DNA from 4 places in the Paenisporosarcina macmurdoensis genome. Region 3 is predicted to be linked to each of the others. Evidence: riboswitches for the same ligand, from Rfam matches in the RefSeq annotation. Region 3 holds a riboswitch; each other region holds the start of a gene.
The links. A riboswitch is a leader RNA that binds a small molecule or an ion and turns the genes downstream of it on or off. The one in region 3 is predicted to bind S-adenosylmethionine.

Region 1 (6,054 bases), on a different contig from region 3:
AATGATTTCAGTTCACTTTCTTTATCTGAAAGGAATTTACTTAGATCCTTAAATCCATTTTTAAGATGGATTTTCCACCCCCCATTTAAATTGTCAGGGTCACCTGGATTCGTATTTAAATACATACTTAATACTCCGCGTTCACCACTGTGAAAGTCTTTCAGCGCTTGAATTTCTTTGCTTGATAACATGAATTCATTTACCTCCTAAATAGTTCTTTACTTTGTCAGCATGCCCTAGGTTAACTAAGTTTAAAACGATTCGTTTATTTGGCATCTTAGCTATTGTTTATTTGGTACTCTGTTCATATATCCATCCATTAAATATTTAACGAACGTATCGTCTCTTACTAGCCAAGCCGCATAATTTCTTTTCAAGAAATTTTCCCCTTCATCAAAACTTTCAAATTTCGAATCGACTATGGTTTTATTTTTTTCAATTACCCATTCATGATCACTTAAAGAATATAGAAAAAAGATATCTTCCATTTGATTTTTATATAGAGAACCGGATGAAGACCGTTTTAAGTTATAACGGTTTCGCTTTGCGTCTTCTCTTAAGGGATCTAAATGAAACGTTTCGAAAACAAATTGATCATATGCTTCATTTGTAAGAGAGCTGCCCGATGCTTTAGCATGCCCACCCCCACCAAATTTACCAGCTACTTCAGAAACATCCACATGATCGTGAATCGTTCGAAAGCCTAATCGTTTGCCTCCAATATTTAAGATAGCAATATAGTCTAGATGTGGATATTCTTTGCCGAGTTCATTGCCAAGTTCTGAATGATAGGATTCAGCATAAACAATACCTGCTAGATACTTCCCTACTGGAGTTTGAACGAGTTCTCTTCGTTTTCGTCGAATATAGCGTTCGATTTTATTTTCTTCCATATCGAGTATTTTTTCTTCAAATTGATCAAAACTAAAATGTTCATTTGTCTTAAGACGATTCAACATTTTATCTTCAAATTCTTCAATTGAAATTAAATAAAATAATGCATTGAGGCGCTGAGCATGGGCATTTTCATTTTTTTCCCATTCCCATGTATCATATTGTCTAACGAGCTCTACAAATTCGGCAATGGCATCAGTTGGCTCCAATAGTTGCTTTTTAACTAGATAGTCATAAAACATTGACGTAGCTGAAGTTAACTTCCCTTCTTCATCTTCAACTACAACATGTCCCCACTCATAATCATTAAAATGTAACGCAGTTTTATGGTGATCAAGCATCTGGACTTTTCCATCTGATCGATAAAAGAGATTAAGTTTTTTTTCGTTTTCTGCATTAACGGATAAATCCGTAATAAATAAAAAGGTATTCTTATCATCATTTTCCAAGAACCATTCGACTTCGCGGTTTAGACTAGCAATCGAATTGTATCTCACCTTCACCTGTTTACCAAAAGCGAGTTTCGCTAATATACCGCATCCGACACCATCCAAATCATTATGCGTCAACAGTTTATACATATTCTTCACCTCTCATCGTAGTATGGATGTAAAAGATGAAAATTATTGATACAGATTGTACTTTTTACACGTGATAGGAAACATCATTAATGGAAAAAGGAATCAAATTCATCCGTGGTTAGTGATGAAACTTTAGGGAAGAATACTTTTGTGTTTCTATTTTTGAATGGAGGATGAAAAATTATGGCTAAAATCACAGTAGAAAAACCATATGAAGACGTGAAAAATGCTTTAGAAGAAAAAGGACATACAGTGACAATGTTCAATAGCGATGAAAATGTTTCCGGTTATGATTTAGGCGTCGTAAGAGGAATTAACGAAGGACATAGTGATGAATTCACTTTTCCGGTTGTAGCAATGTCAGGAATGTCCATTGACAATGTAGTGGAAGCCGTCGAACACCGATTAAGTCAGTCTTAAACAGAAGGGGTATTTTATACATTTGAACGCAGCAAGCACTTAACTTAAAGAACAAAAAGCTGAGCAATGGCCAACGCCTCCGCTCTGCTTTTTTGTAAAGGTAATTCTATGGATAGGAGGTGTAAACATGGATTCACAACGTGCACAAGAAATCTCTAATTCAAAAAACATGATAAGTGTCTCCTATAAAGGTGACCCTGTTTATATAGAGCATGTCGATCAAAGTAATGGGCATGTAACTATACATCCGCTTGACGATCCAACTAGTAAAAAAAGTGTTGATGTAACAGAATTAATAGAGCATTAATGGAATGACATTCCTACATTAGGGATTGCTTCTCTCCCTATAACCTGCAGAATAATAGTAATTAAATTAAGTTTAAATACATGTTGACAATACTTTCCGATAAATGCTAGTATTTCCCTTATGATTAAAAATAATTAAATTAAGCACTCTTATCAAGAGCTGGCAGAGGGATTTTGGCCCTATGACGCCCAGCAACCGACCGTAATACCGTTGTGAGACGGGGCGCATTATGCGCCAGGAGAAAATCCTGTAAGGCACGGTGCTAATTCCATCAGAAAAGAAATTTTCTGAAAGATAAGAGGCAAAGAATTCTATTTTCTTTAGCCTCTTTCTGTATGGAAAGAGGCTTTTTATATTGTGCAAGAAAGGATGATGATTTCCTGAATTAGTAAAAGTGTTCAAACAGTTTTAATAAATTACTATCCATTCACTTACGGAAAAAGGAGAAATATAATGAAAAAAACACCGAACTTTTTACTCTGTTTATTAATACTAATTGCAACAATCCTAGTTGGTTGTCAACCGAATGCAAGTAACGGTGAGGATAAAGTTAAACCCGTTAATGCATCATCTAAGTCTGCTCATCCACTTGCAAATAAAAAAATCGCATTAATCATGCAGCAAAATCTTGGTACTTTTTCAGCTCAATATATTGAAGGTGTAAAAGAGCAAGTTGCTAGTTTTGGAGGCACTACTACTGTTTTCACTTCTGAAGGTGATTTAGCCAAAATGGCATCAAATATAGATGCCGCTGTCAATCAAGGTTTCGATGGAATATTAATCGATCACGGAACAAAAGAAGCCTTAAACCAAGGTGTTGAAAAAGCTATTGAAAATGAAATTCCTGTGGTAGCTTTTGATGCAGGTGTTGACGTTAAAGGTGTCCCTGTTTTAGAGCAAGGTGACCAAAAGATGGCCGAAATGACATTGAACAAATTGAAGGAAGATTCAAATGGCAAAGCCAATATCGTGAAAATATGGGTTGCTGGATTTGCTCCCATGGAAAGAAGACAAATTGCTTACAAAGAATTTTTAACAGACAACCCTGATATCAAAGAAGTAGCAGCGTTTGGCGCTGCAACTCAAAATACTGCTCTTGATACTCAAGCTCAAATGGAAGCTATTTTAAAACAATATCCTAATGAAGGTGATATTACAGCGGTCTGGGCCGCATGGGATGAGTTTGCTAAAGGTGCCGTCCGAGCAATCGAACAAGCTGGACGCACTGATATTAAGGTATATAGCATAGATATGAGTGATGAAGATTTACAAATGATGCAAAAGGAAAAGAGTCCTTGGGTAGCATCTGCAGCTGTTGACCCTACTGACATTGGGCGAATCCAAGTTCGTTATTTATATCAAAAAATCAATGGCGAAAGCCCTTCAGATCAAGTCGTTCTTGAACCAGTTTTTGTAGATACTGAGAAACTGCCTAATACCAATGTAACTACTAATGAACTCCATGAATATATCAAAGGCTGGGGTGCAAGTGACCAAGGCTATACTGACGCGTTAAAAGAATTAGAAAATCAATAAGTTGGAATTGAAGCTGAAGCTTGTCCCGTTCAATTGGGCTGGCTTCTTCTTAATAAAGGAGAATTATTATGACGGATACTTTACTTTCAATGAATGAAATACAAAAGAAGTTCGGAAAAATAGTTGCCTTAAACCAAGCGAGTTTTCAACTTAATAAAGGAGAAATTCACGCTCTCCTTGGTGCAAATGGTGCTGGGAAAAGCACATTAATAAAAATACTATCCGGCGTATATGAACAAGATGGTGGCCAAATTTTATTGGAAGGTAAAAGCATTCGCATTCCTACTCCCAAAATCGCAAAAAAACATGGGATTTTTTGTGTATATCAAGAAGTCGATACCGCTATTATCCCTGAGTTATCTGTCGCTGAAAATATAATGCTAGATACATTTGTAACTGATAGCAAAATTTTTGTATCAAAAAGCAAACTTAATCAACAAGCACAGGAAGTCTTAAAGCAAATACAATCGGAATATATATCTGTTCAACAACCTGCTTTTCATCTTTCTTTAGCAGAAAAACAATTGATATTGATTGCCCGTGCACTTGTCCATTTAGCTAAAATCATTATCTTCGATGAACCCACTGCACCTTTGTCGGTCCATGAATCTGAACGACTATATTCCGTTGTTCGAAAATTAAAGAACAAAGGTGTCGGCTGTGTCTTCATTACTCACCGATTACCTGAAGTTTTTGAAATCTGTGATCGAGTAACTGTTATGCGTGAAGGAACTACAGTTCAAACCTTCAATACTTCGCAAACGACACAGAATGAAATCGTTGAATCTATGCTCGGTGTTTCGTTCAATAAAGAACTTAATAATCACAAGATACATATTGGAACATCATTACTAGAAGTTAAAAATCTATCTGATAGTCAAAAACTGAAAAATATTTCATTGTCAGTTTCCAAAGGGGAAATTGTTGGCATCGTAGGTTTAGTAGGTGCAGGAAAAACAGAACTTGCTAATACTTTATTTGGTTTTAGTCCGAAGAGAAAAGGCAGCATCCACTTAGCTGGAAAAGAGGTTCACGCAAAACATCCGAGCGACGCCATAAAGGCTGGAATGGCACTTATTCCTGAGGAACGCAGAAAACAAGGATTGTTTGTTTATGAATCATTGAAAACAAATGCTACCTTCCCTAATTTGAGGAAATTCACACGTAATATATTCATGAATAAAACTGCAGAAAAAGAGTTTGCTGAATCAATCGTCGAAAGATTACGCATCAAAACTAACAGTGTAGAATCACCTCTTGTTCATTTAAGTGGGGGAAATCAACAGAAAGTAGTTATTGGGAAATGGATGTCTCTCGATACTGAACTTTACTTATTTGATGAACCTACAAAAGGAGTCGACATTGGCGCCAAGGTAGATATCTTCAAACTGATTAGAGAGCTTGCTGATAAAGGTAAAGGAATACTTTATTTTTCAAGTGAAATACACGAAGTTCTCGGGCTTTCTAGTCGAATATTGGTTATGTATGACGGTCACATCGTAAAAGAATTATCGCGCGAAGAAGCAACACAGGAAAATATATTGTTGTATGCAAGTGGTGGAAAGGAAGAAATTCATGAAAGAAAAAATCATTCAATTTCTATTTAAATATGGCGCTATCGCGTTATTAATTTCAATTATTTTTTATTTTAGTTTGATTAGTGACGCTTTTTTCACTTTCGGAAATATGACTGATATTTTGAGATCAATTTCTATTGTTACATTGTTGGCTTTAGGTGTAACTTTTACATTAGTCGTCAATGGCTTTGATTTATCGGTTGGCTCTACTATGTCTCTTTCTACAGTGGTCACAGCATCATTAATGGTTTGGTACGATTTACCACTATGGTTAGTGCTCATACTACCTATTTTAGTGGGTGTCGTAATTGGCGCATTTAATACATTGTTAATAGTTGTCATCGGCATTCCTGATTTACTTGCAACACTTAGTACGATGTATATTGTAGCTGGACTTCATCGTACCTATACGGAAGGCTTCTCAATCTATAATAATATGCCGTTAACTTCGGGAGGAACAGCGCCGGGTGAACTATCACAAGCATTCCTTTGGATTGGTCAAGGAAAACTGCTAGGTCTCCCTGTTCCTGTATGGATTATGATTTTTATGGTGTTAGTCGCTTATTTAATATTGGACCACACAAAATGGGGACGGATTTTATATATGACTGGAGGGAATGCAGAAGCCTCTACCCTATCTGGAGTGAATGTTCGTAAAGTGAAATTCACGGCCTATGTAATTTCCGGTATCTTTGCTTCAATGGCAGGGATTTTATTCACTTCACGGGTTGGTTCAGGT
Region 2 (6,054 bases), on a different contig from region 3:
TCTTTAGCCCTTAAATGATCCGTTAATAGAGCACCCCAATTATCAAATTCGGCTAAAAATCCATCATGACCGAATTTCGTGTTCACCAAGTAAAATTGACGATTAGGAATTAGTTTTGTAAAAGAATGCACGTCCTCAGGCGGATAAAGTAAGTCATGCGTGAATGCTATAGCGATAACTTTTGCCTCATATTTCTTAGCTGCTTGTTCAATTCCGCCTCTATCTCTTCCTATATCATGTGTATTCATAGCTCTTAACAGTGTAAGGTAGCTATTGGCATCAAAACGGTTTGTTAGTTTAGTTCCTTGATATTTCATATAGGATTCAATTTCAAACAAACCAGTACTTGTGGTTTTTCGAGCAAAACGGTCTTTATGTAATTGTTCGCTACGATAAGTAACTAACCCGGCCATACGTGCTGTTTCAAACCCTTTGATATGTGAAGAACACATATAGTTTCCATTGCAATAGTTTGCATCTGTTTCGATTGCATGGATACCAATATAGTTAAAGGCAATTCCTGTATCACTTAGATAAGGAGTAACTGCTAAAGGAACCAGTACATCCATATCTTTTGGGTAAAGGAGCCCCCACTCTAGAACGCGCATGCCACCAAGTGAACCCCCAATTACTGCATGGAGTCTATCAATTCCCAATGCGAGTAATCCCTGTTTTTCAGCATGGACCATATCTCGAATTGTAATAGTTGGGAAGGACGCGCGATATGATTCACCGGTTGTGGGGTTAATCGTTGATGGACCAGTTGAACCTGAACAACCACCCAGAACATTCCACGTAATTACTTGAAATACATTTGTATCAATTATTTTCCCTGCTCCAATTAACCCGCTCCACCATCCGGGTTTTTCCGGAGTTCCGGTTGCATATTGATTTCCAGTTAAAGCATGGCAAATTAGAATTACAGGTGCATCTGATGGACCAAACGATTCATATGAAAGTTCGACTTGTTCGAGCAGTTCTCCTGACTCTGTTTGGAAGTTTCCTATTCCTACACTTCCTATTACCACTAAAACTCACCTCCAAGTTAAATCGGTACGACGATTGCTTTTTCTATCGCTTGCTCTAAATCCGCTACTAAGTCCTCTACCGACTCTAATCCTACTGAAAGTCGAATCAATTCTTCAGTGACACCTGATTTCCTTAATTCTTCTCCGCTTAACTGTTGATGTGTAGTAGAAGCTGGATGAATAATAAGCGACTTAGCATCACCTACATTAGCAACATGAGACCAAATTTGAACGCTATCGATAATTTTCCGACCAGCATCTCGACCTCCTTTGATCCCAAAATTCACAATTGAACCGTATCCATTCTTTAAGTATTTATTAGCCAGTTGATGTGATGGATGTGATTCAAATCCATTAAAATTAACCCACTCCACTGCAGGATGACTCTCTAGATATGCAGCCACCGCTGCAGCATTTTCATTGTGTTTAGGGACACGTAAATGCAATGTTTCAAGACCTTGCAAAAAAGCAAATGCGTTCTCTGGGCTTAGACACGGACCAAAGTCACGCAGTAATTGAACACGAAGTTTGATGGCGAACGCGACTTGAGGAACGTCAATTGCATATCGCAATCCATGATAACTTGGATCTGGCTCCGTAAACCCTGGAAACTTTTCGCTATTCCAGTCAAACGTTCCTGCATCCACTACTACTCCTCCGATAGATGTGCCATGTCCACCAATCCACTTTGTGGCGGAATGGACGACTACATCTGCACCGAATTCAATAGGATTACATCCGTATGGAGTCGCGAATGTATTATCAATAATCAAAGGTATTCCGTTGTCATGTGCAATGCTAGAAACTGCCTCAACATCTAATACATGAAGGCTTGGGTTTCCAATAATTTCACCAAATATTGCTTTGGTTCTTTCAGTAATGGCATCACGGAAATTCTCAGGATTTGTTGAGTCAACAAATTTCACTGTAATTCCATACCTTGGGAGTGTGTTTGCAAATAAATTATATGTCCCACCGTACAAATTACTCGCCGCAACGATTTCATCACCTGTTCCAGCAACATTTAGAATAGAAAATGCAATGGCTGCCATCCCACTCGAAAGTGCTACTGCGGCAGTACCCCCTTCAAGTAAAGCAATTCGTTGTTCAAATACATCCACTGTCGGATTGCCTATTCGAGAATAAATATTTCCTGCCTCTTGCAAAGCAAATAAATTTTGAGCATGTTCAGTATCTCTGAACACAAAAGAAGTTGTTTTGTAAATGGGTACTGCTCGAGAACCTGTTACTGGATCTGGCTGCTGTCCCCCGTGTAAAAGTAGCGTTTCTGGTTGAAGATTTGTCATTGTTTTTTCCTCCTGATTTGTGGTTTAGATGGAAGAGTGGAGGAGAAAGAGGAGTTTTGGAATACAAAAAGCCCCTTCTTCACTTAAGAAGAGGGGGCTCGCAAATGCGTATACCTCCTCTTATCTTTCAGATCCACATGAAGAAATCTGTAGGAATTAGCACCTTTGCAAGTTCTTCACTTGCCGGTTGCTGGGCATCGTAGGGCCTAGTCCCTCCGCCACTCTTGATAAGAGTATTTGATTCAATTTTCCATCTTGAGAAACAGTATATGTTCCACAGGAAGAAAAAGTCAAGAATTAATTATTTATTTTTTTCGAAACTTCAGACTATATTCAAACGTTTAATGATTGAGCAGATATAAGGAGTTGAGATTATGAATCTTGCTTTACTTGCGCTACTGATTATCCTAGCAGGCTATTTTATTGGCAGTTTACATGGCTCCTATATCGCACAATGGGTATCGGGTGTGAAGGTAAAAGAGCAAGGAGTAAAAAATTCTGGAGCGTCTAATGCAACGATTGTCTTAGGTTTGAAATTCGGGGCTTTAGTAGCTCTACTTGATATTGGTAAAGGACTCATCGCTGTCCTATTTTTAGCCCGGATATTACATAAGCACAGTCTCTTTACTGATGACACCCCTACTCTGCTTTTATTAATGGGAGCAGCTGTCATCATCGGACATAATTTTCCTTTGTGGATGAATTTTGATGGCGGCAAAGGAACGGCATCCCTTATTGGAATAATGTTTGCTGTCGATTGGAGAATGGGTTGTGTCGGATTGGCATTGCTAATCTTACTATCTCTCTTAACTGACTATTTACCATTAGGCGTTCTTTTTTTATACTTAACATTTTTAGTGTATGTATTTTGGTTTACAGAAGGACTTTGGCCAGCCATCATCTCACTAACTCTTTTCACTTTAGCTATTTGGAAACATAGAGAAAATATCTTGCGAATAAGGATTGGAACTGAACCTAAAGTTTCTACTGTTTTGAAAAAGAAAAAAGCGATGTCCTCATGAAATTTATGAGAAGATCGCTTTTACTACTTTGCTAAGTTGAAGAATGCAGTTGATATTGAAGAACCACGCAAGAGCGTGGAGTAATAAAATTCAAGAAACGAAACTTTGACCGTTATTAAGGATGACAGGTTTCCAGTTCGCTTCGGACGCTAAACCTGCTGCACAATAAATCTAGAGACTAAAAGGGATGGGCTTGTGACCTGTAAGCACATAATTATTCGGGTTTGGTTTACTACAGAATAGAGGGTTTCTTGACATAGATGTTCGGCCAAAGATACTATTTTGGCCTCTTCTTGCTGCTTTTATTTTCAAGATAAATTGGCATGAGTTAAGTTAAATTAAATTTAATAAGTATCATCATAATATACTGAACCCTTGTGGCAAAATAAAAAACAAACAATAGAGTATTTATGCACCTTCAAGAAGAAAAAGCATAGAGAACGAGAGCCACAAGTATGTGGTTTTCAAACTTGTTGGGGCTGCCTAATAAGTCCCTAATATAAAATAAGTGGAGAAAATTGATTCTTTTTTCTGCACCTACTTTAGAACATTGTAAAAAGTTATAATTGTCTGTTTTGCACATGAACTTATGGTTTATTGGAGTGAAAGGCGGCAAAAAAGACTGCTCCTGCGGTTACTCGTCGCAAAGATATTGGACGAATGACAGTTCGTCCAATATCTTTCCAGCGGGAATAGCATGAGCGGAAGACCCCGCAGACGAGCTTGCTCGTCGAGGAGGCTGAGGACATGCCCGCGGAAAGCGTCCGCCTGCAACGAAAATCAACTTCTACTAAATATAAATATGGAACACCAATATTTATATTTTATGACTTTTAGGACAACCCCTAACGCAAATGTACAATTTACAACAGTAAATACAAAGCCTATTATTTAGTTTCGCGGTGCAATGTCATTTTCTTTAATCGTTTTGAATACTTTTGCATCTCAATACGTTCTGGATTGTTACGTTTATTTTTAGTTGAAATATAGTTTTTGTCGCCTGTCTCTGTGCAAGCTAACGTGATATTTACTCTCATAATGATATCCTCCAATTTATTAAATAGTAATGATTACGTTTTATAATATACCATACTATTTCTTTTACCGCCAATTGCAATTATCTTTATTCCTAGATGATTCCAATAATGATAAACTAATAATAGATTTATTGAAATTAAGGGAGTGGAATGGGATGCAAGAAATATTAATTGAACGCCTTGTTCGCTATGCGAAAATAGACACACAATCTGATGCAAACAGTTCGACATGTCCATCAACACCTGGACAATGGGATTTACTGCATGAACTTGAAAAAGAATTAGCATCTATCGGTATGGAAGAAATTTCACTTGATGAAAGTGGTTACTTATTTGCCACATTGCCTTCCAATACAGATCATGAAATGCCAACCATTGGCTTCTTAGCTCATGTTGATACAGCAACGGATTATACAGGGAAAAATGTGAATCCTCAACGAATCGACTGCTACGAAGGTGGCGACATCACATTAAATGAAACAACATTTATGTCTCCTAGCGATTTTCCAGAGCTAAACAATTATATTGGCCATACATTAATTACAACAGATGGTACGACATTATTAGGAGCTGACAATAAAGCAGGTATTGCTGAAATTGTCACGGCTATGGAATTTCTAATTAAAAACCCAGACATTAAACACGGGAAGCTTCGAATTGCTTTTACTCCTGACGAAGAAATTGGTCGTGGTCCTCATAAATTTGATGTCGAGAAATTTGATGCGAAATATGCCTACACAATGGATGGTGGTCCTCTAGGGGAACTACAATTTGAAAGTTTTAATGCAGCAGCGGCTAAAGTTATCACGCATGGAACTAGCGTACATCCAGGTTCTGCAAAAAACAAAATGGTCAATGCTTTAACAATCGCCATGAAGTTCCAGTCTCAAATGCCAGCACAAGAAGTTCCTGAAAAGACTGAAGGCTATGAAGGATTTATTCATTTAATGAATTTTAGCGGCCATGTGGAAGAAGCACAGTTATCATATATCATTCGCGACTTTGATAAAGAAAAATTTGAAGTAAAAAAAGCATTATTTGAAAAAGCTGCTGCTGAAGTGAAATCAGAGTTTGGTCCAAATGCTATTACAGTTGAACTAAATGATCAATATTACAATATGGGTGAGAAAATAGAGCCCGTTAAAGAAATTGTTGATATTGCTCATCAAGCTATGACAAATCTATTAATTACACCTTTAGTCCTTCCAATCCGAGGAGGAACAGATGGATCTCAATTGTCTTATATGGGATTACCGACTCCAAACATCTTTACAGGTGGAGAAAACTATCACGGAAAATATGAATATATTTCAGTTGATAATATGGAAAAAGCTACTCAAGTAATGATTGAAATGATTCAACTATTTGAAAGACAAGTTTAAGGAGTGACATCTTGAAAGAGATAGGACTTGGAGTTCTGGCATCTTTATTTTTTGCGGTGACATTTATTTTGAACCGTTCAATGGAGCTTTCCGGAGGCAGTTGGATGTGGAGTGCGTCATTACGCTATTTCTTCATGGTCCCTTTTTTGATGGTATTGGTCGGTCTTCGAGGAAGAATGGGAACCCTCATAGCTGAAATGAAATCTCGTCCTGTTTCCTGGTTTGTATGGAGCTTTGTTGCGTTTGTTTTATTCTATGCTCCTATTACATATGCCGCA
Region 3 (6,054 bases):
GGTCACACCCGTTCCCATACCGAACACGGAAGTTAAGCTCTTTAGCGCCAATGGTAGTTGGGGGTCTCCCCCTGCAAGAGTAGGACGTCGCTAGGCAAATAGAAAACCGATACCTGTTAAAGGGTGTCGGTTTTTTTGTGTCTTTTTTTATTGAGTCGAAGGTGTGCGACAAAGAGGAGGAACAAAGAGTTCGAGGAAACAATTGATCTTTAACAATCAAATTACTTCTCTAATGTGTTGCTCACCCAACAGTAGCGTAGCGAAAACAAAACCAATCAAAATGGCCCTCCTCGAATAGACCCTCGAGGAGGTTTTCTGTGGGAAAATATGGGCGAAACGGAATAAATCACGGTTCAAGCCGAATAAATGGGTCTTGAAGCCGATTAAATCATACTTCAAGCCGAATAAATCACAGTGCAATCCGAATAAAACCACTACTCTATATAAAATCCCGATAATCCTTTAATCATGTCTTTTCTAACTAGCTATCCTTCGTTAAAAAAGAGCTAGTTTGCCAATACGCTGAACGGCTTCTTCTAAACGAGCTTCATCTACTAACAATCCTACACGAATGTAGCCTTCACCAAACTCGCCAAAGCCATTTCCAGGGGCTATAGCTACATCTGCTTCATTTAAAAGTTTATCAGCGAAGTTCTGGCTCGTGTAGCCTTTAGGAACGGGTAGCCATGCAAAGAAGGATCCTTTAGGCGCTTCCACTTGCCATCCAATGCGGTTGCATGCGTTTATAAAGACATTGCGTCGTTTTTCGTAGCGATCGACTAATTCGTGTACACATGTTTGATTGTCATTTAATGCAGCAATAGCTGCGTGTTGGATAGCTGGGAATAGGCTTACAAACATATGGTCCTGAATCAAGTTTAGGGCTTCAATTATTTGTGTATTTCCGACAGCAAATCCGACACGCCATCCTGCCATATTATATGTTTTGGATAATGTGTACATTTCAATTCCGATGTCTTTTGCGCCTTCAGCTTGCAAGAAACTTACTGGTTTTATTCCTTCAAATCCAATGGCACCATAGGCGAAATCATGTGATACGGCAATCCCATTTTCTTTAGCAAATGCAACGGTTTCGTTGAAGAATTCAAGGGTAGCCGTCGCTCCAGTAGGGTTGTTTGGGTAGTTAAGATATATTAGTTTTGCACGTTCCTTACTTTCTTCAGAAAGTAAATTGTAATCTGGTAAAAAGTTATTGTCTGCTACAAGTGGAAGCGTTTCATAGTGTACGCCGGCCATCACAACTCCTGATAAATAATCAGGGTATCCAGGGTCTGGTAGCAGCATCCAATCTCCCGGATTTAATACGGCCATTGGCAATTCAACAAGTCCGATTTTTGTTCCAAATAGTACAGCTACTTCCGTCAACGGATCGATATCAACGTTGTATTCCCGTTTATAAAAGTTAGCGGCAGCTTCTTTCAATTCGCTTATTCCCCGGAATGGCGAATATTTGTGGGTAACTGGATTTTCAACAGCTTGTTGTAAAGCTTGTACGATGTGTGGAGGTGTTGGTTGGTCAGGATTTCCTTGACCTAAATTAATTACATCACGACCTTGTGCGACCGCAGCTCCAACTTTTTGTACAAGAGAAGCAAAAAACTGTGGAGGCAATTGTTGTAGTTTTTTTGAGAGTTCCATGGCATTTCCTCATTTTCTGAAATAGTTGCAATCATCAGCCAAATCTTATAACCTTTTGAGTATCTTGTCTATAGGTGGTGTATCCATGAAAATCGCATGCATTCAGCTCGACGTTGCGTTTGCTGACCCTGAAAAAAATTTTCACAACGTTCAAACGTTAATTAAAAAAGTGGTTAGTGAAGGGGCAGAGCTCGTTGCTTTACCAGAAATGTGGAATACTGCTTATGCTTTAACTGAGTTAGAAAACCTCGCCGACATCGAAGGAAAGCGTACGAAAAAGTTTCTTTCCAATTTAGCACGAACCTATCACATACATATCGTAGGCGGTTCGGTTTCAACAAAAAAAGGAGCTAACTTCTATAACACGATGTATGTGTATTCAAACGATGGAGAGCTTGTTGGTGAATACGATAAAGCACATTTATTCCGCTTGATGGACGAACATCTATACCTACAAGCAGGAAATAAGGAAAATGTGTTTACTCTAGGTTCTATACAAGCTGGAGGAGTTATATGTTATGATTTACGATTCCCTGAATGGTTACGGGCGCACGCATTAGCAGGCGCAAAGGTGTTATTCGTTCCAGCACAGTGGCCTTCTACACGCATTGACCATTGGAAGATTTTACTTCAAGCGCGTGCAATTGAAAACCAATGTTTCGTCATTGCGGTGAATCGAATTGGTTCGGATCCAAACAATCAATTTAATGGTCAATCAATGATTATTGCACCGTGGGGAAAAGTGTTGTGGACCGGCACTGAACATGAAGAGTACGCGGTAATTGACGTTGATTTCTCAGAGGTTGAAGAAGTACGTACACGCATCCCCGTGTATGAGGATCGTAGACCGTCACTTTACCAATCATTATTTGAAAAGTGAAAAAAGGTTTGACAGTCGTTAAGAAACGTCGTAAGATTTAGTTCGAGCAACAAATACAACTACATATGGAAACAACTTATCAAGAGAGACCGAGGGATAGGCCCTATGACGTCCGGCAACCCCCAGCATTAGCTGGGAAGGTGCCAATTCCTACAGAATGATTTCATTCTGAAAGATAACCCAGAATCCATTTTTCGGTGCCTCTTTCATTATGAAAGGGGCATTTTTTGTTTTCCAGAAGGTGAAAAGGAGCTTGTAATGATACGAATTAATGATTTATCTAAAGAGTATAAAACGAAAAAAGGTCTGGTCATGGGTGTTGATCGAGTTAATCTCACCATCGCTGAAGGAGAAGTATTCGGAATTGTGGGGTATTCAGGAGCTGGCAAGAGTTCGCTATTACGCTGTATCAACTTACTCGAAAGACCAACCAGTGGCCAAATTGAAGTGAATGGACGTGATTTAACCAAATTAAAGCGTGAAGAATTACGGAAAGCACGCTTGAAAATTGGCATGATTTTTCAACATTTTTACTTGATTAGCCAAAAGACAGTTGCTGAAAACATTGCATTTGCATTAAAAGCAGCAAATACGCCAGGAGAAAAAATGACATCTCGTGTAAATGAACTTCTTGAAATGGTTGGTTTAACAGATAAGAAAGATGTGTATCCGGCACAACTGAGCGGTGGGCAGAAGCAACGTGTTGGAATAGCCCGTGCGCTAGCAAATAACCCTTCCTTGTTATTGTGTGACGAAGCAACCTCAGCGCTTGATCCAAATACAACGTTGTCCATTCTTCGATTACTAAAAAAGATAAACCGCGAATTAAACATCACGATTGTGTTAATCACGCATGAAATGAATGTAGTGAAAGAAATCTGCGACCGTATGGCAGTTATGCAAGACGGGCGAGTAGTAGAAGAAGGATCAGTTTACGAAATTTTCTCAAATCCAAAAGCTGAGCTGACGAAAGAATTTATTAGTAGCGTACTGTCATTTGAAGTGCCACAAGCTATTTTGGCTAAAGTGACTGGAAGCATTGTGAAAGTGATGTTTAAAGGAGAAGTAGCAGGTGAAGGTGTTATTTCTGATATGGTTCAACATTTTGATGTACGGGGAAATTTCTTGCACGGTTCGATTGAATACATACAAGAAGTGCCTCTCGGTTTGTTCTTAATGGAAATTCAAGGCCAACCGGACAATATTACAAGAGCCGTTAGCTATATGGAAGGCCGTGGAGCGCAAGTGGAGGTGATACAAAATGGGCATTGATATCCAGCATGTGATTGAATTATGGCCAGACATCCTCAAAGCATTTGGGCAAACAATGTATATGATTGGAATTTCACTGACGGTAGCAATTGTGATTGGATTACCACTTGGGATTGTACTTTTCATTACCGATCGGGGATTGTTCTTAGAAAATCGATTTGTAAAAGGCGTACTCGGTTTTATTGTGAATATGGTTCGTTCCATTCCGTTTATTATTTTGTTAGTTGCACTTATTCCATTAACCAAATTACTTGTTGATTCAACGATTGGTCCAGCAGCAGCAAGTGTTTCTTTATCGGTTGCGGCCATTCCATTTTTCGCTCGAATTGTTGAAACATCACTCCGCGAAATTGATAAAGGTGTTATCGAAGCTGCCGTTGCAGTAGGAGCAACTCCTTGGATGATTATCAGAGATGTGTTATTACCTGAAGCGAAGTCGAGCATCGTACAAGGAGTGACGATGACTATCATTAGCCTCGTTGCTTACTCAGCTATGGCTGGTGTAGTGGGCGGAGGCGGAATTGGAGACTTGGCAATACGCTTCGGCTATTACCGTTATGACAATACAATTATGGTTGTCACGGTTGTGATTTTAATTGTTCTCGTTCAAATCATTCAACAATTGGGTGATTGGACTTCTAAAGCAATAGATAAACGATAAAGGGGAGAGACAGAGATGAAAAAGGTTTTATTTACGATGATGTTAGTTGTATTAGTAGCGACACTTGCTGCATGCGGAGGAAGTGACGAAGAATCAAAAGGCAAGGATAACGACAAGTCGGTAAAATTAGGTGGTACAGCAGGTCCTTACAGCGACATGTTGAAAACAGCCATTCAACCGGCTCTTGAAGAGAAAGGCTACAAAGTAGAAATCGTTGAATTCAGCGATTACATTCAACCAAATATTGCATTAGATGATGGCTCAATCGATGCAAACCTTTTCCAACACTCGATTTATATTGAAAACTTCTCGAAAGAAAATGATATGGAATTAACGGGACTTGTCACAGTACCTACAGCACCAATGGGTATTTACTCTAATGTTTATAAGTCTATTGAAGATGTGAAAGACGGTGCTACGATAACCATTCCAAATGATCCAGTAAATGCAGCACGTACATTTTTAATTTTAGAAGAACAAGGCTTAATTAAACTAGATCCAAATGCAGAGCCATTAACTGTGTCAGAGAAAGATATTAAGACCAATACGAAAAACTTAGTGTTCCAACCAATTGAAGCAGGTCAGCTTCCTCGATCAGTAGATGGTGCAGATTTAGCAGCAGTTCCAGGAAACTTCGCTTTAGCAGCAGATATGGATTTACTAGATGCATTAATTTTAGAAAACATGCCAGATCGCTATCGTAACCTTGTGGCTGTAACGACTGCAAATAAAGACTCACAACTAGCGAAAGACTTAATTGAAATCGTGGAAGCACCAGAATTCGAAGGAATTATTGATTCGGAGTTTGAAGGCTTTGGTAAACCAGAGTGGATGGCAAACCGTTAAGAGAGAAGGGGTCTGATGGAAGACATCATTATTCGGGGAGCGCCAGCTGAGTATGTTTGTAAAAGTGGAGTGCTAGAAGAACTTGAAGACAAGTTAACGTCTAGAAATATCAAACGAGTACTCATTGTTTCAGGTGTCAAGTCATGGTATGCAGCACGCTACTATTTTCCAACACTAAAAAGCATTCATGTAACACACGCTTTTTATAAAGGACAGTGTACAGTTACTGAAATTTCCAGAGTGGCTGCTCTAGCACAGAGCTACGCCGTAGATGCCATTATTGGAGTAGGCGGAGGAAAAGTATTGGACGTGGTGAAAGCGGCTGCTAGCGCAAGTAGAACGAAGTCGGTGTTGATTCCGACACTCGCTTCAAACTGCGCACCGTGGACACCACTAAGTGTTATTTATTCGGATGAAGGGGTTATGTCGCATTACGATGTGTACCCCATAAGTGTTGACCTTCTTCTCGTCGAGCCGCGCATTTTAGTGGAAGCCCCCGCTCCGCTTTTGATTGCAGGCATCGGCGACACGCTAGCCAAGTGGTATGAGGCAGACGTACAGATTAGGCGATTAACCAATCCCCCGGTTGCGCTGAAAGTCGCTCATCATACCGCTCGGTTGTGTGCTGAAGAAATGTTTGAACATGCAGAAGAAGCCGTTAATGATGCGAAAGACGTAAGAGTGTCCAATGCCTTCGTTAGAGTAGTCGAATCGATTATCATGCTTGGAGGTATGG
Region 4 (6,054 bases), on a different contig from region 3:
CACAATAATTAGTAAAATAAGCAGGATTTGCATATGCACCTCGAATTTTTATATTTTAGACTATTTTCTCACAAAAAGGTAATTTGTGGTATCTTTTTATACTAAAATGCCTTCTAAATATTAAATATATCTGAGTGTACATATGCCTATCAATTAAGACATTTCTCCAATATTTTTTGAAATCACTTAACTCTTAGGCGAATTCAAAACCATATTTCTTAAAAATTTAGATTAACTAGCAAAAAAACTTGCCAACTCATTTATAGAGTTGGCAAGTTTTCATTGGATCCCCTAGTTTTCTCAATCCCCATGTCGTTTCTAAATATATGTCCACTAAAATGGTCATGCGCTTCCCCATAGCTTCAGCCATTTCTAATGCCACGACACTTTCATAAACGAGTGCCATACGCTTTGCTAAGTTTTTAGCTTCAAATGTTTGCATGTCTTCATGTAATTCAACGAATACCCGCAAGTCACTTTCAAGTTCGCTCAATACCTTATGAACAATAGTTTTCAATGATGTTGTTGGTATTTTTTGTAGACGCGTTTTCATTGTCTTGATAAATATCGTATGTGCATTAAATTTCCGCACTAATCTCACGAATTCCAACCCCAAAATATTTGCGGTGCCTTCCCAAACCGTTAAGACTTGTGCGTCTCGCAGCAATCGAGGTGTCACAAAATCTTCGATATAGCCGTTACCACCGTGCATTTCAATCGCTTCATGAGCAAAGAGAATCGCTTGTTCAGCTGTTTCTTTTTTCAAAATAGCAATATATAAACGATTTAATATGATTTCTTCATCACTGGCTACTTTGGCAACCATACGATCATATAACTGTATTAAATCAAACACGGTTGTTAGCTCAACTTCCATTTTGGCTGTCAACTTCCCTAATGTGTCCTGAACCATTGGAAAGGCCACTAGTTTTTGCCCAAACGCATCTCGCCGTTGTGCATAATCGGTGGCTTCATTTAAAGCGCGTCTCATAATCCCAAGAGACGCAACAGCATTACAAATGCGGGATAAATTTAAGGCTTCCATCATATATTTCAAACCATTAGCTTTGTCTCCAACTACATACGCAAGTGCCCCGTCAAACTCTACTTCTCCACTAGGGACAGCTCGAACACCTAACTTATCCTTCAATCTGCGAATTGAAATTCCGTTTAACGTACCATCTTCACGTCGCAAAGGCACCGCAAAAAGTGTCAATCCTCTTGAACCTTCCTGGGCACCTTCAATTCTGGCAAGGACCATAGCAACACCAGCCATTCCAGCATTCGAAGCAAAATATTTTTCACCGAATAGTCTAAAATGACCGCCATCTGCAACAGCCCTCACAACATTTGCCCCTACATCCGATCCACCTTGTCGCTCCGTCAAAAATGTAGCACCTTCAAATAATTCAACATCACCAGTTGCACACACATGTGGCAAGAATTGCGCTTTCAGTTCGTCATTTGCATACTGTTCCAGTAAAAATGCAGTTGCCATCGTTAACGTTACTGGACAGTAAAAGCCCGCTTCCGCTTGTGACAATACATAACCTTGTGCAAAACTATACATATAGTTTCCCTTGCTTCCGAGTTCAGGAATCTCCTTGTGCACATACCCTACAATGCCTGTCTCATATGTTTCATTCACAGTTTTCTTATACCCTTCATTGACCCATACTTCAGAAACATCTTCACCGTAGCGATCGAATTTCACTAACCTCGGTTCGCCTTCACGGTCTGTATGCCTCGCACGCTCATCAATTTCATTGGCGACTTGTTCTCCAAACTCAAGTAAGGCCTTTTGCGCATAAGGGAACATCTCCGGCTCTAGCCCATGTCTCAAAATCGTTTGCAAAGTTTCATCATTAGAATAAAAATTGCGACGCGTCATTTACTCTCCCACTCTCTCAAAAGATTTAAAGGTACCAAGCACTTTCATTGCATATTCCCCTTTAAGTTGGTTAACTTCTCCGTAAACTGATGTAGCAACAATTCCATTTCCGACTTCATCTCCTGCAATTCACGAATCTTTAAATCAACTTGTGCCACACGATTATTGCCATACTCAATCGTCCGTTCCAATTGCCTTAAACCACTGCGATCCTGATCAAACAACAACACCATTTCTTTAATTTCCTCCAAATTAAAACCATACTGCTTTCCTCGAACAATAAGCTTCAATTTCGCACAATCCCTTGGTCCAAACACTCGAATATTGCTATCCGTCCTCTGCGGCTTCAACAAACCAAGTTCCTCATAATACCGAATCGTTCGTGTTGTTAGCCCAAACTCCCGCGCCATATCGGCAATACTTTTCAAACCCAACACCTCAGTCAGCTATTTTTATGTATTTTATCATTAACGCTAACGTTAACTTCAAGTTTTTTTAACAAAAATAAAATCGTTCAAACTTAACATACCCTTCCCTAATTCAGCATACAATTCTTTATCTCACTAAAAATACCACTAATTTTTCTGTCTATTCCGACTATTAAACGACTAGTTGACAGGCTCTTTTATTAGATATATAGTGAACAACATAATTAAATATGCGTTAATTCTTATCAAGAGATGTGGAGGGCCTGGCCCTATGATACCTCAGCAGCGGGTTTTTACTTTTTGTAAAAATACTGTGCTAATTCCAGCGGACAATTATTTGTTCGATAGATGAGAAGAGTGTTCGAGCTAATTTTCTGTGGATTTATGTCCGCATTTCTTTTGCATACGTATGCCTCTTCTGTCTATCGACAGAGGGGGCATTTTTTGTTGTCCACCTCCTGTCTCAGATAACGAGCATGACAAAGAAAGGGGCGACATTACGTGATTGAATTTCAACAAGTAACAAAATCATTTCAAACAAAAAAACAAACAGTTGAAGCATTAAAAGGTATCGACCTAACTGTAGAGAAAGGAGACATTTTTGGAGTTGTAGGTTACAGTGGCGCCGGCAAAAGCACACTCATTCGCCTCGTCAATTTACTCGAGCGACCAACAACTGGGCAAGTGCTCGTTGATGGCCAACCATTAACTGATTTGAAACCAAAACAACTGAGAGCAGAAAAGAAAAAAATCGGCATGATCTTTCAACATTTCAACTTACTTAATTCCAAAACCGTTTTCGACAATGTAGCCATCCCGCTTGTATTATTAGGAACACCAAAAACAATCATTAAAGAACGTGTTGAAGAACTGCTTGAATTTGTTGGCTTATCTGACAAAGAAAAAAACTATCCAGAACAATTATCTGGAGGTCAAAAACAGCGAATCGGCATTGCCCGTGCACTTGCAACTAACCCATCCATCCTATTATGTGATGAAGCAACGTCAGCACTCGATCCACAAACAACAAGCGCCGTATTGCAGCTGCTTAAAAAAATTAACCAACAATACAATATCACCATCCTACTCATTACACATGAAATGTCCGTCATTCGTGAAATCTGCAATAAAGTCGCTGTGATGGAAGGCGGTCTCGTCGTTGAGCAAGGTTCCGTATTTGAAGTTTTTGCAGCACCCAAAACCGAAATCGCTAAAAACTTTGTGCGGACAGTCATTCATGATGAAATTCCACAAAGCGTCCTTAAAAATGCTGCGGTCTCAAATAAGCATCCAATCATTTGGAAAATTAATTTTGTGGGCAACACATCAAGTCAGCCTTTGCTGTCAACCATCGCTAAGAAATACGATGTTCACTTAAGCGTACTCTCTGCTAATATTTCTGAAATTCAAGAAACGCCTTTTGGTAACTTGATTATCGAAGTAACTGGTGAACCACTGGAGATTCACAAAGCCTTAACTTACATAAAAGACGATGGGTTTATCGTTCAGGAGGTGGATTTAAATAATGAGTAATACACTTTGGGGCATGGAAATAACAGCAGAACAATTACTCACAGGCTTCGGTGACACACTTTATATGGTCGCCATATCCCTATTATTTTCAGCACTTATCGGTCTGCCACTCGGTATTTTGCTTGTCATTACTCGAAAAGGTCATATCTTGGACAGCAAGTGGATTTTCAACATTTTAAATCCGGTCATCAACATCTTGCGCTCGGTACCGTTCATTATTCTACTTGTTGCCATTATTCCATTGACAAGATTGATTGTCGGCTCTGCCATTGGGACCACTGCAGCAATCGTCCCTCTTGTCTTTTACGCAGCTCCTTATATAGCGAGACTTGTCGAGAACTCTTTACTTGAAGTCGACAAAGGAATTATTGAAGCTGCTCAGTCCATGGGCGCTACTGTTCCACAAATTATCTTTAAATTCTTAATTCCAGAGGGCTTAAGTTCTCTTATTCTCACCTTCACCACGGCAACGATTGGCTTAGTTGGTGCATCTGCTATGGCCGGTGCAGTTGGAGCTGGAGGAGTCGGTGACTTAGCCATCACTTATGGCTATCAACGATTCGATACGATGACCATGATCGTCACCGTGGCAGCACTCGTCATTATCGTTCAATTATTACAATCAACTGGAAACCTGGTTTCAAAACAAATAAGAAGAAGATAACTGGAGGTAGGGAAAATGAAGAAATTTGTATTGGTTTTGATCGTTTTAACATTAAGTTTATTAGCAGCTTGTGGCAATGAAGAAGGTAGCGCAGAAGGCTCAGACAAAGTAAAAGTTGGCGTAAGCGGCGGAGACACACGCACGTGGGATTACATCGTGGAAATCGCAAAAGAAAAAGGACTTGAAATTGAACTCGTCAAATTTAACGATTACATCCAACCAAACATCGCATTAGCAGAAGGCGAAATTGATGCCAACGCATTTCAAACTATCTCGTACTTTGACGAATTTAAAGCAGATCAAAAATTAGACCTTGAAGCAATTGCCTCAACTGTTATCGCACCAATGGGTATCTATTCGAAAAAACACAAAACACTTGAAGACTTGCCAGATGGCGCAACCATAGCTCTACCAAACGAAGGAACAAATTTCGGCCGTGCCCTACTTCTCCTTCAAGAAGCTGGATTAATCACGTTAACAGACGACTTTGAAGGTATTGGTGCCATCGACAAAATTAAAGATAACCCGAAAAACTTAAAAATTGAAGCAGTCGCAGCAGGTAACACACCTCGGTTCCTTGACGATGTCGACGCATCGATCATCAACAACAACTTTGCTGTAGAAGCTGACTTAGTATTAGATGAAGCACTATTCCATGAGAGTGCAACAGCGAAACCATACATCAATATCATCGCCGCACAAACAGGTGACGCTGATCGCCCAGAATTACAACAATTGGTTGAAATTTACCACTCAGAAGAAGTTGAAAAATTCATCATCGAAGAGTATAAAGGTAGCTCAATCCCAACATTCGTCTCACTTGAAGAACTTTTAAACTACAAAGACTCTTGGAAATAACCTCTTTATATAGAAGGAAGGCGGCCGAAGATACAATCTCGGCCGCCCTTTTTTTAAGTTCATATTACTGCTTTTGGCTTCGATTCGTGTTCCATAATTTTCCTATTACAACTAAAGTCGTGTTTTTTACAACTAAATCACTCAAAATTACAACTAAAGCCACGATTTTTACAACTAAACAAGCAAATTTTACAGCTAAATCTTCGCTCACAATAAAACCCATCAAAAAACCCACCAAAGCGTCAGCGGGTGGGGCCATTCAAGAACTTTTCACTTCTAAATATGACGAGTAAAGCCCTGATTAGTGCTATTGGCTCCGCCAACAGCCTTTTCTGTTGGTGACACCATACGCTCGAGCTTCCAGAATTTCGCGATTCCAACTTGGCTTCACTTTTTTCCAACTTGAGCCGCATATTTTCCAACTGAGCAATCGCTCACTCTAATTCCCATCAGAAAAACCCACCAAAGTGACAGCTGGTGGGTCCATTCAAGAACTTTTCTCTTCCGATTTCAACATGAATCGTGATATCACAACTACCTACCACTCCCAGAAAATCACTCCATAAACAATTTACCTTTTTTGTTCTTCTGCCAAACCATACTCACCATTATAGTGATTCCTAGTACAACAAATCCTAGAACGAATGGATATAAGATATTTACATCATACAAAACACCAG

Region 1: it holds a riboswitch for S-adenosylmethionine, as region 3 does, so the genes downstream of both, ACFPYN_RS12395 (sugar ABC transporter substrate-binding protein) here and ACFPYN_RS04925 (methionine ABC transporter ATP-binding protein) in region 3, are expected to answer to the same signal.
Region 2: it holds a riboswitch for S-adenosylmethionine, as region 3 does, so the genes downstream of both, ACFPYN_RS16410 (O-acetylhomoserine aminocarboxypropyltransferase/cysteine synthase family protein) here and ACFPYN_RS04925 (methionine ABC transporter ATP-binding protein) in region 3, are expected to answer to the same signal.
Region 4: it holds a riboswitch for S-adenosylmethionine, as region 3 does, so the genes downstream of both, ACFPYN_RS00600 (methionine ABC transporter ATP-binding protein) here and ACFPYN_RS04925 (methionine ABC transporter ATP-binding protein) in region 3, are expected to answer to the same signal.

The regions. Positions count from the first base shown of each region.
Region 1 covers NZ_JBHSRI010000018.1:520,463-526,516, forward strand. The annotation lists gene ACFPYN_RS12375 (VLRF1 family aeRF1-type release factor) at 1-191, opposite strand, end outside; gene ACFPYN_RS12380 (DHH family phosphoesterase) at 282-1,475, opposite strand; gene ACFPYN_RS12385 (YkuS family protein) at 1,659-1,895, shown strand; gene ACFPYN_RS12390 (H-type small acid-soluble spore protein) at 2,023-2,202, shown strand; SAM riboswitch class I at 2,349-2,503, shown strand; gene ACFPYN_RS12395 (sugar ABC transporter substrate-binding protein) at 2,656-3,738, shown strand; gene ACFPYN_RS12400 (sugar ABC transporter ATP-binding protein) at 3,807-5,345, shown strand; gene ACFPYN_RS12405 (ABC transporter permease) at 5,314-6,054, shown strand, end outside.
Region 2 covers NZ_JBHSRI010000025.1:550,179-556,232, reverse strand. The annotation lists gene metX (homoserine O-acetyltransferase MetX) at 1-1,028, opposite strand, end outside; gene ACFPYN_RS16410 (O-acetylhomoserine aminocarboxypropyltransferase/cysteine synthase family protein) at 1,046-2,335, opposite strand; SAM riboswitch class I at 2,453-2,569, opposite strand; gene ACFPYN_RS16405 (glycerol-3-phosphate acyltransferase) at 2,710-3,357, shown strand; gene rpmG (50S ribosomal protein L33) at 4,245-4,394, opposite strand; gene pepT (peptidase T) at 4,550-5,776, shown strand; gene ACFPYN_RS16390 (DMT family transporter) at 5,788-6,054, shown strand, end outside.
Region 3 covers NZ_JBHSRI010000004.1:2-6,055, forward strand. The annotation lists partial or broken rRNA gene rrf (5S ribosomal RNA) at 1-96, shown strand, start outside; gene ACFPYN_RS04915 (pyridoxal phosphate-dependent aminotransferase) at 496-1,659, opposite strand; gene ACFPYN_RS04920 (carbon-nitrogen family hydrolase) at 1,745-2,539, shown strand; SAM riboswitch class I at 2,613-2,721, shown strand; gene ACFPYN_RS04925 (methionine ABC transporter ATP-binding protein) at 2,798-3,811, shown strand; gene ACFPYN_RS04930 (methionine ABC transporter permease) at 3,801-4,472, shown strand; gene ACFPYN_RS04935 (MetQ/NlpA family ABC transporter substrate-binding protein) at 4,488-5,318, shown strand; gene ACFPYN_RS04940 (iron-containing alcohol dehydrogenase family protein) at 5,334-6,054, shown strand, end outside.
Region 4 covers NZ_JBHSRI010000002.1:124,679-130,732, reverse strand. The annotation lists gene ACFPYN_RS00610 (acyl-CoA dehydrogenase family protein) at 257-1,891, opposite strand; gene ACFPYN_RS00605 (MerR family transcriptional regulator) at 1,936-2,319, opposite strand; SAM riboswitch class I at 2,559-2,674, shown strand; gene ACFPYN_RS00600 (methionine ABC transporter ATP-binding protein) at 2,821-3,852, shown strand; gene ACFPYN_RS00595 (methionine ABC transporter permease) at 3,866-4,516, shown strand; gene ACFPYN_RS00590 (MetQ/NlpA family ABC transporter substrate-binding protein) at 4,532-5,374, shown strand; gene ACFPYN_RS00585 (hypothetical protein) at 5,439-5,597, opposite strand; gene ACFPYN_RS00580 (MFS transporter) at 5,930-6,054, opposite strand, start outside.